DNA from 3 places in the Kitasatospora sp. NPDC004272 genome. Region 3 is predicted to be linked to each of the others. Evidence: riboswitches for the same ligand, from Rfam matches in the RefSeq annotation. Region 3 holds a riboswitch; each other region holds the start of a gene.

Region 1 (3,265 bases), on a different contig from region 3:
CCGCGACGCTCTCCGCCGCCGACCTGGCGGTGCTCAACCTGGAGACCGCCATCACCGGCCGCGGCAAGGCCGAACCCAAGACCTACACCTTCCGCACCACCCCCAAGGCGCTCGACGCGCTCAAGGACGCCGGTGTCGACGTGGTCTCCCAGGCCAACAACCACGCCGTCGACTTCGGCCCCGACGGCCTCGCCGACACCCTCGCCGCCAAGGCCGCCTCCCCGATCCCGGTGGTCGGCATCGGCAAGGACGCCGAGGAGGCGTACGCCCCGTACGTCGCCACCGTGCGCGGCGTGAAGGTCGCCGTGCTGGGGGCCAGCCAGGTCAACGAGATCACCAACCAGAAGTGGCGGGCCGGCGCCCACAAGCCGGGCATCGCCTCCGCCCTCGACGAGACCGCGCTGCTGCGCGCCGTCACCGCGGCGAAGGCGCAGGCACCGGTGGTCCTGGTCTACCTGCACTGGGGCGACGAGGGCGTGGCCTGCCCGACCCGCGCGCAGAGCGCCCTCGCCAAGAAGCTCGCCGACGCCGGGGCGACCGCCGTGGTCGGCACCCACGCCCACACCATGCTCGGCGCGGGCATGCTCGGCAAGACCTACGTGGCGTACGGCTTCGGCAACTTCCTCTGGTACGGCACCTCGAACTACACCGCCTCCGACGAGACCGGCGTCACCACGCTCACCGTCACCGCCGACGGCCGCGTCACCGGCGAGACCTTCACCCCCGCCCACATCGACGGCCGGGGCGTGCCCGTCCCGCAGAGCGGGAACGCCGCGAAGGCCGCCCAGCAGCGCCGCGACGGCCTGCGCGGCTGCACCGGGCTGGCCGCCGTCCCGAAGTGACGGCGGCCGGCCCGGAGTCGGTCAGCCCAGGTCGAGCACCTGGCCCGGACGGATCAGGTCCGGGTTCTCGCCGACCACCTGCTGGTTGGACCTGTAGAGCTCGGACCAGCCACCGCCCAGCGCGTGCTCGCGGGCGATGGCGGCCAGGGTGTCGCCGGTGGTGACGGTGTACGGCTGCGCGGACGCGGCCGCCGCCGGGGCCGCCGGTGCGGCCGGATCCGGGGCGGTCGACGCGGCCGGGTCCGGAGCCGTCGGTGCGGCCGGGTCCGGAGCCGGGGTTGCCGACGCGGCGGACGCGTCCGGGGCCGCCGTGCTGCCGGTGGGCGAGGGGGCGGGGGTGGTGCCGGTGGTGCCGGAGGAGTCGGCGCTGCCGGACGGGCTGGGCGACGGGGTGACCGGGAGGGTGGGGACCAGGCCGGTCCCGTTGCCGCCGTTCCCGTTCCCGTTGCTGCCGTCGGTGGGCGTGCCCGGGCCGGGCGTGGCGGTCGGGTCGGTGGGCGGCAGCGGGGTGCCGGGGGCGGCCGACGGGGTGCCCGGCGCGGTCGGGGCGTCCGTGGCCGGGGCGTCCGGGGCGGGGCCGGTCGGGGCGGGGGCGCTCGGCTGCGGCTGGGGGTGCGTCAGCTGCAGGTAACGCTCGTACAGGCTCTGGTGGCTGGTCCAGAACCAGGCGCCGTTCTTCTCGTACCAGTACACGTGCGAGACCGGGTCGTAGCCGGGCAGGCCGGAGAACACCGGCGCGGTGTTCCCGCTCGGGACGGTGCTGCCGTCCGGGGCGGCGTTGACCGCCGCGATGCCGCGGGCGCCGCGCAGCGAACCCGTCTCGTCGGCCGAGTCGTTGTCGTCGACGACGCCCGGCGCGGTGGCGGTGCTCAGGCCCGCCTCGTCCACGCACGAGGACCAGGGCGAGGGGCCCTCGGTGGCCAGGATGCGTTCGGCGACGGCGATCTGCTGGCTGCGGGTGGCCCCGTTCGGCAGCGGGGCGAACTGGGTGCCGCCGTAGTCCGTCCAGCGCTGGGCGTTGATCTGCAGGCCGCCGTAGAGGCCGTTGCCCGCGTCGGAGCCCCAGTTCCCTCCGCTTTCGCACTCGGCGACCCGGTCCCAGACCGCGCTGGGGGCGGCGTGCGCGCCGGTCACGGCGAGCAGCGGCAGGGCGATGCCGACGCCGGCCACGCCGGCCACCGCGATCGCGCGCTCGGCTGCCTTCTCCGCCGGACCCTGCCGACGGTGACGTCCCGAACCCGTGAAGAGCATGCGAGATCCTCTCCGCACGCCTGCGAGGTGAGCTGTCGGGTTCGGACCGGGAGGGAGGCCCGGCCGCCGCGTCCGGTCACCCGGTGCGGACGGCTTCACCCCTAGCCGTGGGGGACGGCAACAATCGTGGTTCCCCCGCCCCTGTCCAAGGGTGGTGGTGGTCGACCCGACGGCGCGGCGGACAGGGCTCGGCGTTCTCGCGCGCGGGGCCCGGTGGTGCGGGCTGGGAGGAGCCTATTCACTCGAACGCGGCAATCACAAGCGCGTCGCGCCCGGATCACGCCTTCGTCACGCCGGTTCCCGCGTGGTGAGTGGACGACCTGTTGACGATGTCTCGGGCCGGAGGCGGAGTCGGCCGGGGGCGGGAGGTCGACGGACCGGCTGGAGAAGTGTGGCCGATCGCTGGGATTGGGGGGAAGGCGAACGGGGAAGGCCGACGCACCGGTTGGGTGACAGAGGCAGGCAATTGGTGACAAGTCGCTTGCAGGGTAAGGAAGTTCGGTGAAATCGGGGCATTGTCCGTGTTGCGGATAAATCACGCGACAGGGGGTGCGCGGGCTTCCTACGATCGCCCTGCTCGCCGTCCCGTGCGGCGGGTGCGCTGCTCCGGTCCGTCGGGCTCGTCGGGTCCGTCGGGTGGGCCGGGAGCGCCGGATTCGTCGAGGAGGTCCCGTGCGCGTTCCGATCCCCGAAGTGCTCCGCACCGAGCGCCAGTTCGCCCGGCTGTTCGTCGGGCAGTCGCTGTCGGTCCTGGGGGACCGGGTCTCGTTCGTGGCGCTGCCCTTCGCGGTGCTGGCGATCGGCGGCTCGGCCGCGGACGTCGGCCTGGTCACGGCTGCCGGGCTGCTCCCGCTGCTGGTGTTCACACTGGCCGGGGGCGTCTGGGCGGACCGGATACCGCGGCAGCGCATCATGCTGGCCTCCGACCTGGTGCGCTGCGCCGTCCAGGCGGCCGCCGCCGTGCTGCTGCTCACCGGCACCGCCCGGGTCGGGACGCTGGCGCTGCTGATGGCGCTGTTCGGCGTCGCGGACGCCTTCTTCCTCCCGGCCTCCACCGGGCTGCTGCCCCTGCTCGTCCCCGCCGACCGGCTGCGCGAGGCGAACGCGCTGCGCGGGTTCGTGCAATCGACGTCGCTGGTGGTCGGACCCGCGCTGGCCGGGGTGCTGATCGC
Region 2 (3,265 bases), on a different contig from region 3:
TCCGGGTTGGTGACGAACAGGTCGTCGCCGACCAGCTGGACCTTGTCGCCGATCGCGTCGGTGATGGCCTTCCAGCCGTCCCAGTCCGACTCGTCCAGCGGGTCCTCGATGGAGACCAGCGGGTAGTCGGCGACCAGCTCGGCGTAGTACGCGATCAGGTCGGCGGAGGAGAGCGCCTTGCCCTCGAACTGGTAGGCGCCGTCCTTGAAGAACTCGGAGGCGGCGACGTCCAGGGCGAGCGCGACGTCCTTGCCCGGGGTGTAGCCGGCCTTCTTGATCGCCTCGGTGATGAGGTCGAGGGCCTCGCGGTTGGAGTCCAGGTTCGGGGCGAAGCCGCCCTCGTCGCCCAGGCCGGTGGAGAGCCCGCGCTCCTTCAGCACGCCCTTGAGGGTGTGGTAGACCTCGACGCCCCAGCGGACGGCCTCGGAGAAGGACTCCGCGCCGATCGGGGCGATCATGAACTCCTGGATGTCGACGTTGGAGTCCGCGTGCGAGCCGCCGTTGAGGATGTTCATCATCGGGACGGGCAGCACGTGGGCGTTCGGGCCGCCCAGGTAGCGGAACAGCGGCAGGTCGCTGGCCTCGGAGGCGGCGTGCGCCACGGCGAGGGAGACGCCCAGGATGGCGTTGGCGCCGAGCGAGGACTTGTCCGGGGTGGCGTCCAGGTCGAGCATGGCCTGGTCGATGAGGCGCTGCTCGGTGGCGTCGTAGCCGACCAGCTCGGGGCCGATCTGCTCGATCACGGCGAGGACGGCCTTCTCGACGCCCTTGCCGAAGTAGCGGCTCTTGTCGCCGTCACGGAGCTCCAGGGCCTCGAAGGCACCGGTGGAGGCACCCGACGGGACGGCCGCGCGACCGGTGCTGCCGTCGTCGAGACCGACCTCGACCTCGACCGTGGGGTTGCCGCGGGAGTCGAGGATCTCACGGGCTACGACGACATCAATGGACGGCACGAGTGCATCTCCTAGCGGAAGCGGATGTGTGGTCGTTACGACCAGAGCCTAGCCGCACAGCGCCGTGCGGCCACGCCCGGCCGGGCCCCGTCTCACGGTGTGGCCCGGCTACTCACCGGTAGTTCACCTGTTTGACGGCCGCTCCGCCGCCCCCGGCGGCGCGAACTGCTCGGCGCGCGCCGGGAGCGGACGGGCGGCCAGGGGACGCGGCCCTCGTCAGGGCGGCGGCGGGGCCTCGTCAGGCCGCCGGACCGGCGCGTCCCACATGCCGGGACCGGGGTCGGACCGGAACCGGACCGGGGTCAGAGGGAGAGCACCTGACCGGGCAGGATCAGGTCGGGGTCGGCACCGATCAGCTCGTGGTTGGCCTGGTAGATCCGCTCCCAGCCGCCGGACACGTGCTGCGCGGCGGCGATGCCGGAGAGCGTGTCGCCGCCCTGGACGGTGTAACCGCCGGCGGGCGCGTCCTGCGGGGCGGCGCCGTTCTGCGGGGCCGCCGGCGGCTCGGCGGGGGCGGCGGGCTCGGCGGGGGCAGCGGGCTTCGCGGGCTTCTTCGACGGCGAGCTCTTCGGCTGCTGGGGCGCGGTCGGGCGCTCCTGGGAGCGCGAGGCGGTGTCCGCGGAGGTGTCGGCGGGCGCGCCGCCCTTGGCGAGGCCGGCCCGCTTGGAGCAGACCGGCCAGGCGCCGGGGCCCTGGGCGGCGAGCACCCGCTCGGCCACCGCGATCTGCTGGGCGCGGCTGGCCTGGTCGGCGCGGGCCGCGTACTGGCCGCCGCCGAAGGCGCGCCAGGTGGAGGAGGTGAACTGCAGGCCGCCGTAGAAACCGTTGCCGGTGTTGATGTTCCAGTCGCCGCCGCTCTCGCACTGGGCCACGCGGTCCCAGGTGTCGACGGGGGCGGCTGCCGCTCCGGTGGCGGCGAGCAGTGGCAGGGCCAGGCCGACCGAGGCCACGCCGGCGGCGGCGATGACCTTCTCGGCCTTGGTACTACGGCGGTGACGAGCAGCGTTGGAGAACAGCACGGGACTTCCTCTCCGCACGCCTGCGAGGTGAGCTGTCGGGTTCGGACCGGGAGGCTGGCCCGGCCGCCGGACGCTCCGGACGCGGTTGCGCCCGCTGCTCGGCGGCTTCACCCCAAGCCGTTGGGACTACGGCGTTCACACTGGTTCCCCCGCTCCTGTCCGGTACCTGGTAGGTGGCCCGAGGACGCGGCGGACAGGACTCGGCGTGCCGCGATCGGGGCCCGCAGCTGCGGGCATGTCGGAGAGTAGGCAAAGCTGACGAGCAATCACAAGCTCATATCACCATGATCACGCCGAAATCACGGATCTTCGTTCCACGTACACGAACGATCCCGGTATGTCCGGATTGATTCCGAGCAGGCGTGCGACGCGCGCCCCCGCCCCGGCGTGTCGTCGGCCCTGCGCGGCGGCGTGTCGCGGGTGCTGAAACGGCGTCAGCGGGGTGTGAAGGAGACCGGGAGGTCGCGCAGACCGCGCATGATCAGCCCGCCCCGCCAGCGCAGCTCGGCCGGATCGGCCGCCAACCGAACGTCCGGAAGCCTGGTCAGTAGGCTGCCGATCGCGCGCTGTCCCTCAAGCCGGGCCAGCGGGGCGCCGATGCAGTAGTGGATGCCGTGACCGAAACCCAGGTGCGGGTTGTCCGAGCGGGCCAGGTCGAGGGTGTTCTCGGCGGAGAACCGGGCCGGGTCGCGGTCCGCCGCGGCCAGCACCACCAGCACCGGGTCGCCGACCGGGACGTCCACCCCGCCGATGGTCAGCGGTGCGGTGGCGAACCGCCAGGTGGCCAGCTCCACCGGGCCGTCGTAGCGCAGCAGTTCCTCGACGCCGGTCTCCAGCAAGCCGGACTCGCCGCGCCCCAGCGACTCCTGGAGCAGGGTGCGCTGGTCCGGGTTGCGCAGCAGCGCGTACATGCCATTGCCGATGAGGTTGATGGTGGTCTCGAACCCGGCGAAGAGCAAGATGAAGGCCATCGCCGCGGCCTCGTTCTCGGTGAGGTGCTCGCCGTGGTCACCGGCCCGGATCAGGCCGGAGATCAGGTCGTCGCCCAGGTCGGCGCGCTTGCGGTGGATCAGGTCGGCCAGGTAGCCGCGGATCTGCTTGACGGCCCGGCCCACCCCTCCCCTCTTACCGCCCGTGTGACGGATCATCATCCCGGCCCAGTCGCGCAGGTCGTCCTGGTCCTCGGCCGGGACGCCGAGCAGGTCGCAGATCGCGTAGATGGGGAGCGGGAAGGCGAACTCGTGGATCAGGTCGGCCTCGCCGCGGCCGGCGAAGGAGTCGATCAGCCGGTCG
Region 3 (3,265 bases):
AGCCGCTCGGCGGCCTCGGCCAGCTCCGGGCCCGGATCCGGGTCCGGCACCTGCGGCAGCGCCGCGTACCGCCGCGGGTGCGCCAGGGCGTACCCGGCGTAGGCGCCCAGCAGGGCGCGGACCGCGCCGTCCCGGGAGTGCCCGAGGACGGCGGCGGCCAGGTGGTCGGCCAGCTCCCCGGTGGTGCGGACGGCGACCAGGCGGCGCAGTTCGGGCAGGCCGCCGGCCACGTGCTTGTACAGCGACGGGGTGGCCACCCCGGCCCTGGCGGCGACCGCGGCCAGGGTCAGCGCCTCGGCGCCGCGCTCGTCGATCAGTTCCAGGGCGTGGTCCACCACGGCGGCGGTGGAGAGTCCGGCGCGGGGCATCAGCGGGCGGTCCCGTTCTCGTCGGTCGGTCCGGCCGGGCCGTCGAGCTCGGCGAGGAAGGGCAGCAGGGCGTCGGCGACGGCCTGCGGGCGGCCGGCCATCGGGTAGTGGCCGGCGCCGGCGATCATCACCTTGCGGCCGCGCAGCGCGGCGGCCTGCCGGTCGGCGACCAGCTCCGGGTCCGGGAAGTCGGGATCCCGCTCGCCCATCAGCACCAGCGCGGGTACGTCGACCGCCGCGCACCAGCCGACCGGCGCCGAGTCGCCCTTCAGGTAGCCGCGCAGCGCCGTCTTGCGGGCCGGCTCGCGGAGCATCGCGGCCAGGCCGGCCCGGTAGTCCTCGAAGTCGGCGGGCCGGGCGGCGGCCGGGTAGTAGAACTTCTGCATCGAGCCCCACAGGCCCGGGAAGGCGCTGACCAGCGGGGCGGCCAGGCCGAACAGCGCCTTCTGGAAGGCGTTCAGCGGCAGGTTCTCGATGAAGGCGTCGACCAGCACCACCCCGCCGGTCCGCTCGGGGGCGAGCGCCGCGGCCCGCACCACGGTGGCGCCGGTGTACGAGCTGCCCACCAGGACGGCGCCGCGCAGGTCCAGGTGCTCCAGCAGGGCCACCAGGTCGTCCGCGATCGCCGCCGGGGTGTGGTCGGTGAAACCGGTGGAGGACTCGCCCATGCCGCGCAGGTCCATGGTGACCACCCGGTGCCCGGCGGCCCCCAGCAGCGGGGCGAGGAAGCGGTAGACGGTCCGCCGGTCGAGCATGCCGGGCAGCAGGACGACCGGGGTGCCGGGGCCGGTGGCGTCGTCGAAGGCGATCCGGCCGCCGGGGACGTCGAGGTACCGGGTGGTGGTGCCGAGGGTGCTGTTCATCGCGGGCCTCCTGGGCGGGCGTCGTCCGGCGCTCCGGGCTCCGCGCCCGGCTCCTGCCAATAGCCATAAAGCTAAGGCTAATAGCCTTAGCCGTCAAGCCCGGCGGGTGCGCCCGCCGACGGGCGCGCTCCGGACCCCGTCCGTCCCGGACCCCGTCCGGCTCAGATCCCGTCGGCCCGGAACGGGTCGTGCTCGGAGAGCAGTTTCTCCAGCCGGGCCTGGTCGACCCGGCTGGTGATCGCGCCCTCCTCCTGGCGGTCCCGGACCACCTTGGCCAGTGTGAACGCGGAGGTGACCTGGTAGAGCAGGCCGACGGCGAGGAAGGCGCGCATCCACGCGCTGACCGGGAGGTAGGCGACCCCCAGGGCCAGGGCGGCGGTCGCGAACGCGAAGGACGCGACGGCCTGCAGGTAGTAGGCGGACGTGGTGCGGCGGGGTACGGGAGCGGTCATGGGGCCAGGGTCCCGCCGGGGCGCGGGCAGGTCGTGAGTACGGATACTCAACTGCTCCGTCACGGTCCGTCATGGCCGGATCCGGGTACATCGACGAACCGTCACAAATCGCCCATAGGGCGTCAGGAAACTTTCACTGCACCCAGGAGGGCGCTTGGAATCATGGGGTCCATAGGATTAACGTTTGATAACGCAGCGCGGTCGGCAACGCCGTAACCATGCGGCACCGTGCGCCACGCCTAATCCATCCGGTCCTGCCCCGCGGCAGGTCCAGGAGCCGGGGAACCACGTTCCACCGGGGTGAATCGGGACGGCCCTGGGCCCGACCGTAGGAGACCTTCCACCTCCGAACCCGTCAGCTAACCCGGTCGGCGGCAGGGAAGGAAGGAGCGCGCCCCAGTGGCGTCGACCTACACCGAGAGCACCGGCACCCAGCTGCTCGACCACCCGGTCGAGGCCGAGCCCGTCCGGCACCGGCTCCCCCGCCAGGCCCGCACCGGCGCGCCCCTGCTGGGCGTCACCGCGATGACCGCCGCGCTCGGCGCCACCGGTCTCGCCGCCGCTCCCGCCCAGGCCGCCCCCGCGCCCGCCCCGGCCCCCGTCACCGCCGCCGACGAGGTCTCCGACGACCTGCTCGCCGCCGACCCCGGACTCGCCCTCGCCGCCCGCATCCTGCAGCAGGCCGACGGACAGCGCACCGACGCCGAGGAGTCCGCCCGGCTGGCCGCCGCGCAGGACGCCGAGGCCAAGCGCGCCGACCGGCGGGCCGGGACGACCACGACGGCCGCCGCACCCGGCACCGACCGCTCCGCGCCCGCCCTCCCGCTCACCGGCTACCGGCTGGGCGACGGGTTCTCGCAGGCCGGCCTGCACTGGGCGCACCTGCACAACGGGCTGGACTTCGCCGCCCGCACCGGCACCCCCGTCACCGCCGTCACCGCCGGCGCCGTCACCGCCGCGGGCTGGTCCGGCACCTACGGCTACCGCGTCGTCCAGACCCTCCCCGACGGCACCGAGCTCTGGTACTGCCACCTCGCCCGGATCACCGCCGCCCCCGGCCAGGCCGCGCCCGGCACCCTCCTCGGCACCGTCGGCTCCACCGGCAGCGCCACCACCCCGCACCTCCACCTGGAGGTCCGCCTCGCCGACGGCTCCCCGGTCGACCCGCTGCCCTGGCTCCGCCACCTCGGCCTCCAGCCGTGACCGGCGGCCGCGACCGCCGGGGCCGCTGACCCCGGGGCCGCGGCCCCGGCTGGTCGCGGCGCGACCGCCGCGCCCTCAGCTCGCCTGGCCGGTCGGCATCACGGTGACCTGCTGGAGGTTGACGCGCGGCGGCAGGGCGGCCAGGAAGCCGACCGTCCTGGCGATGTCGCCGGGGGTGAGCCACTCCATCGCCTCCTTGGAACCGTCCAGCCAGGCGAGCGCGCCCCGGTCGGTGACGTGCGACTGGAGCTCGGTGTCGACGATGCCGGGCTCGATCGCCGAGACCCGGACCCGCTTGGCGCCCAGCTCGGCCCGCAGGTGGAGCGAGAGGTGGGTGACGTACGCCTTGGTCGCGGAGTAGACGGCGAAGGTCGGGAAG

The links. Region 3 has a riboswitch for cyclic di-AMP ahead of ACWEO5_RS06970 (M23 family metallopeptidase). Riboswitches for the same ligand answer to the same signal wherever they lie in the genome.
Region 1: another riboswitch for cyclic di-AMP. It lies ahead of ACWEO5_RS31635 (transglycosylase family protein); the one in region 3 lies ahead of ACWEO5_RS06970 (M23 family metallopeptidase).
Region 2: another riboswitch for cyclic di-AMP. It lies ahead of ACWEO5_RS29475 (transglycosylase family protein); the one in region 3 lies ahead of ACWEO5_RS06970 (M23 family metallopeptidase).

Annotation. Positions count from the first base shown of each region.
Region 1 is NZ_JBSGET010000142.1:11,408-14,672, forward strand. Features, by position in the region: gene ACWEO5_RS31630 (CapA family protein) at 1-842, shown strand, start outside; gene ACWEO5_RS31635 (transglycosylase family protein) at 864-2,093, opposite strand; cyclic di-AMP (ydaO/yuaA leader) riboswitch at 2,097-2,260, opposite strand; gene ACWEO5_RS31640 (MFS transporter) at 2,766-3,265, shown strand, end outside.
Region 2 is NZ_JBSGET010000122.1:10,800-14,064, forward strand. Features, by position in the region: gene eno (phosphopyruvate hydratase) at 1-953, opposite strand, end outside; gene ACWEO5_RS29475 (transglycosylase family protein) at 1,256-1,972, opposite strand; cyclic di-AMP (ydaO/yuaA leader) riboswitch at 1,976-2,154, opposite strand; gene ACWEO5_RS29480 (cytochrome P450 family protein) at 2,407-3,265, opposite strand, start outside.
Region 3 is NZ_JBSGET010000014.1:22,401-25,665, reverse strand. Features, by position in the region: gene ACWEO5_RS06985 (TetR/AcrR family transcriptional regulator) at 1-368, opposite strand, end outside; gene ACWEO5_RS06980 (alpha/beta fold hydrolase) at 368-1,231, opposite strand; gene ACWEO5_RS06975 (YiaA/YiaB family inner membrane protein) at 1,393-1,683, opposite strand; cyclic di-AMP (ydaO/yuaA leader) riboswitch at 1,910-2,072, shown strand; gene ACWEO5_RS06970 (M23 family metallopeptidase) at 2,083-2,886, shown strand; gene ACWEO5_RS06965 (SDR family oxidoreductase) at 2,962-3,265, opposite strand, start outside.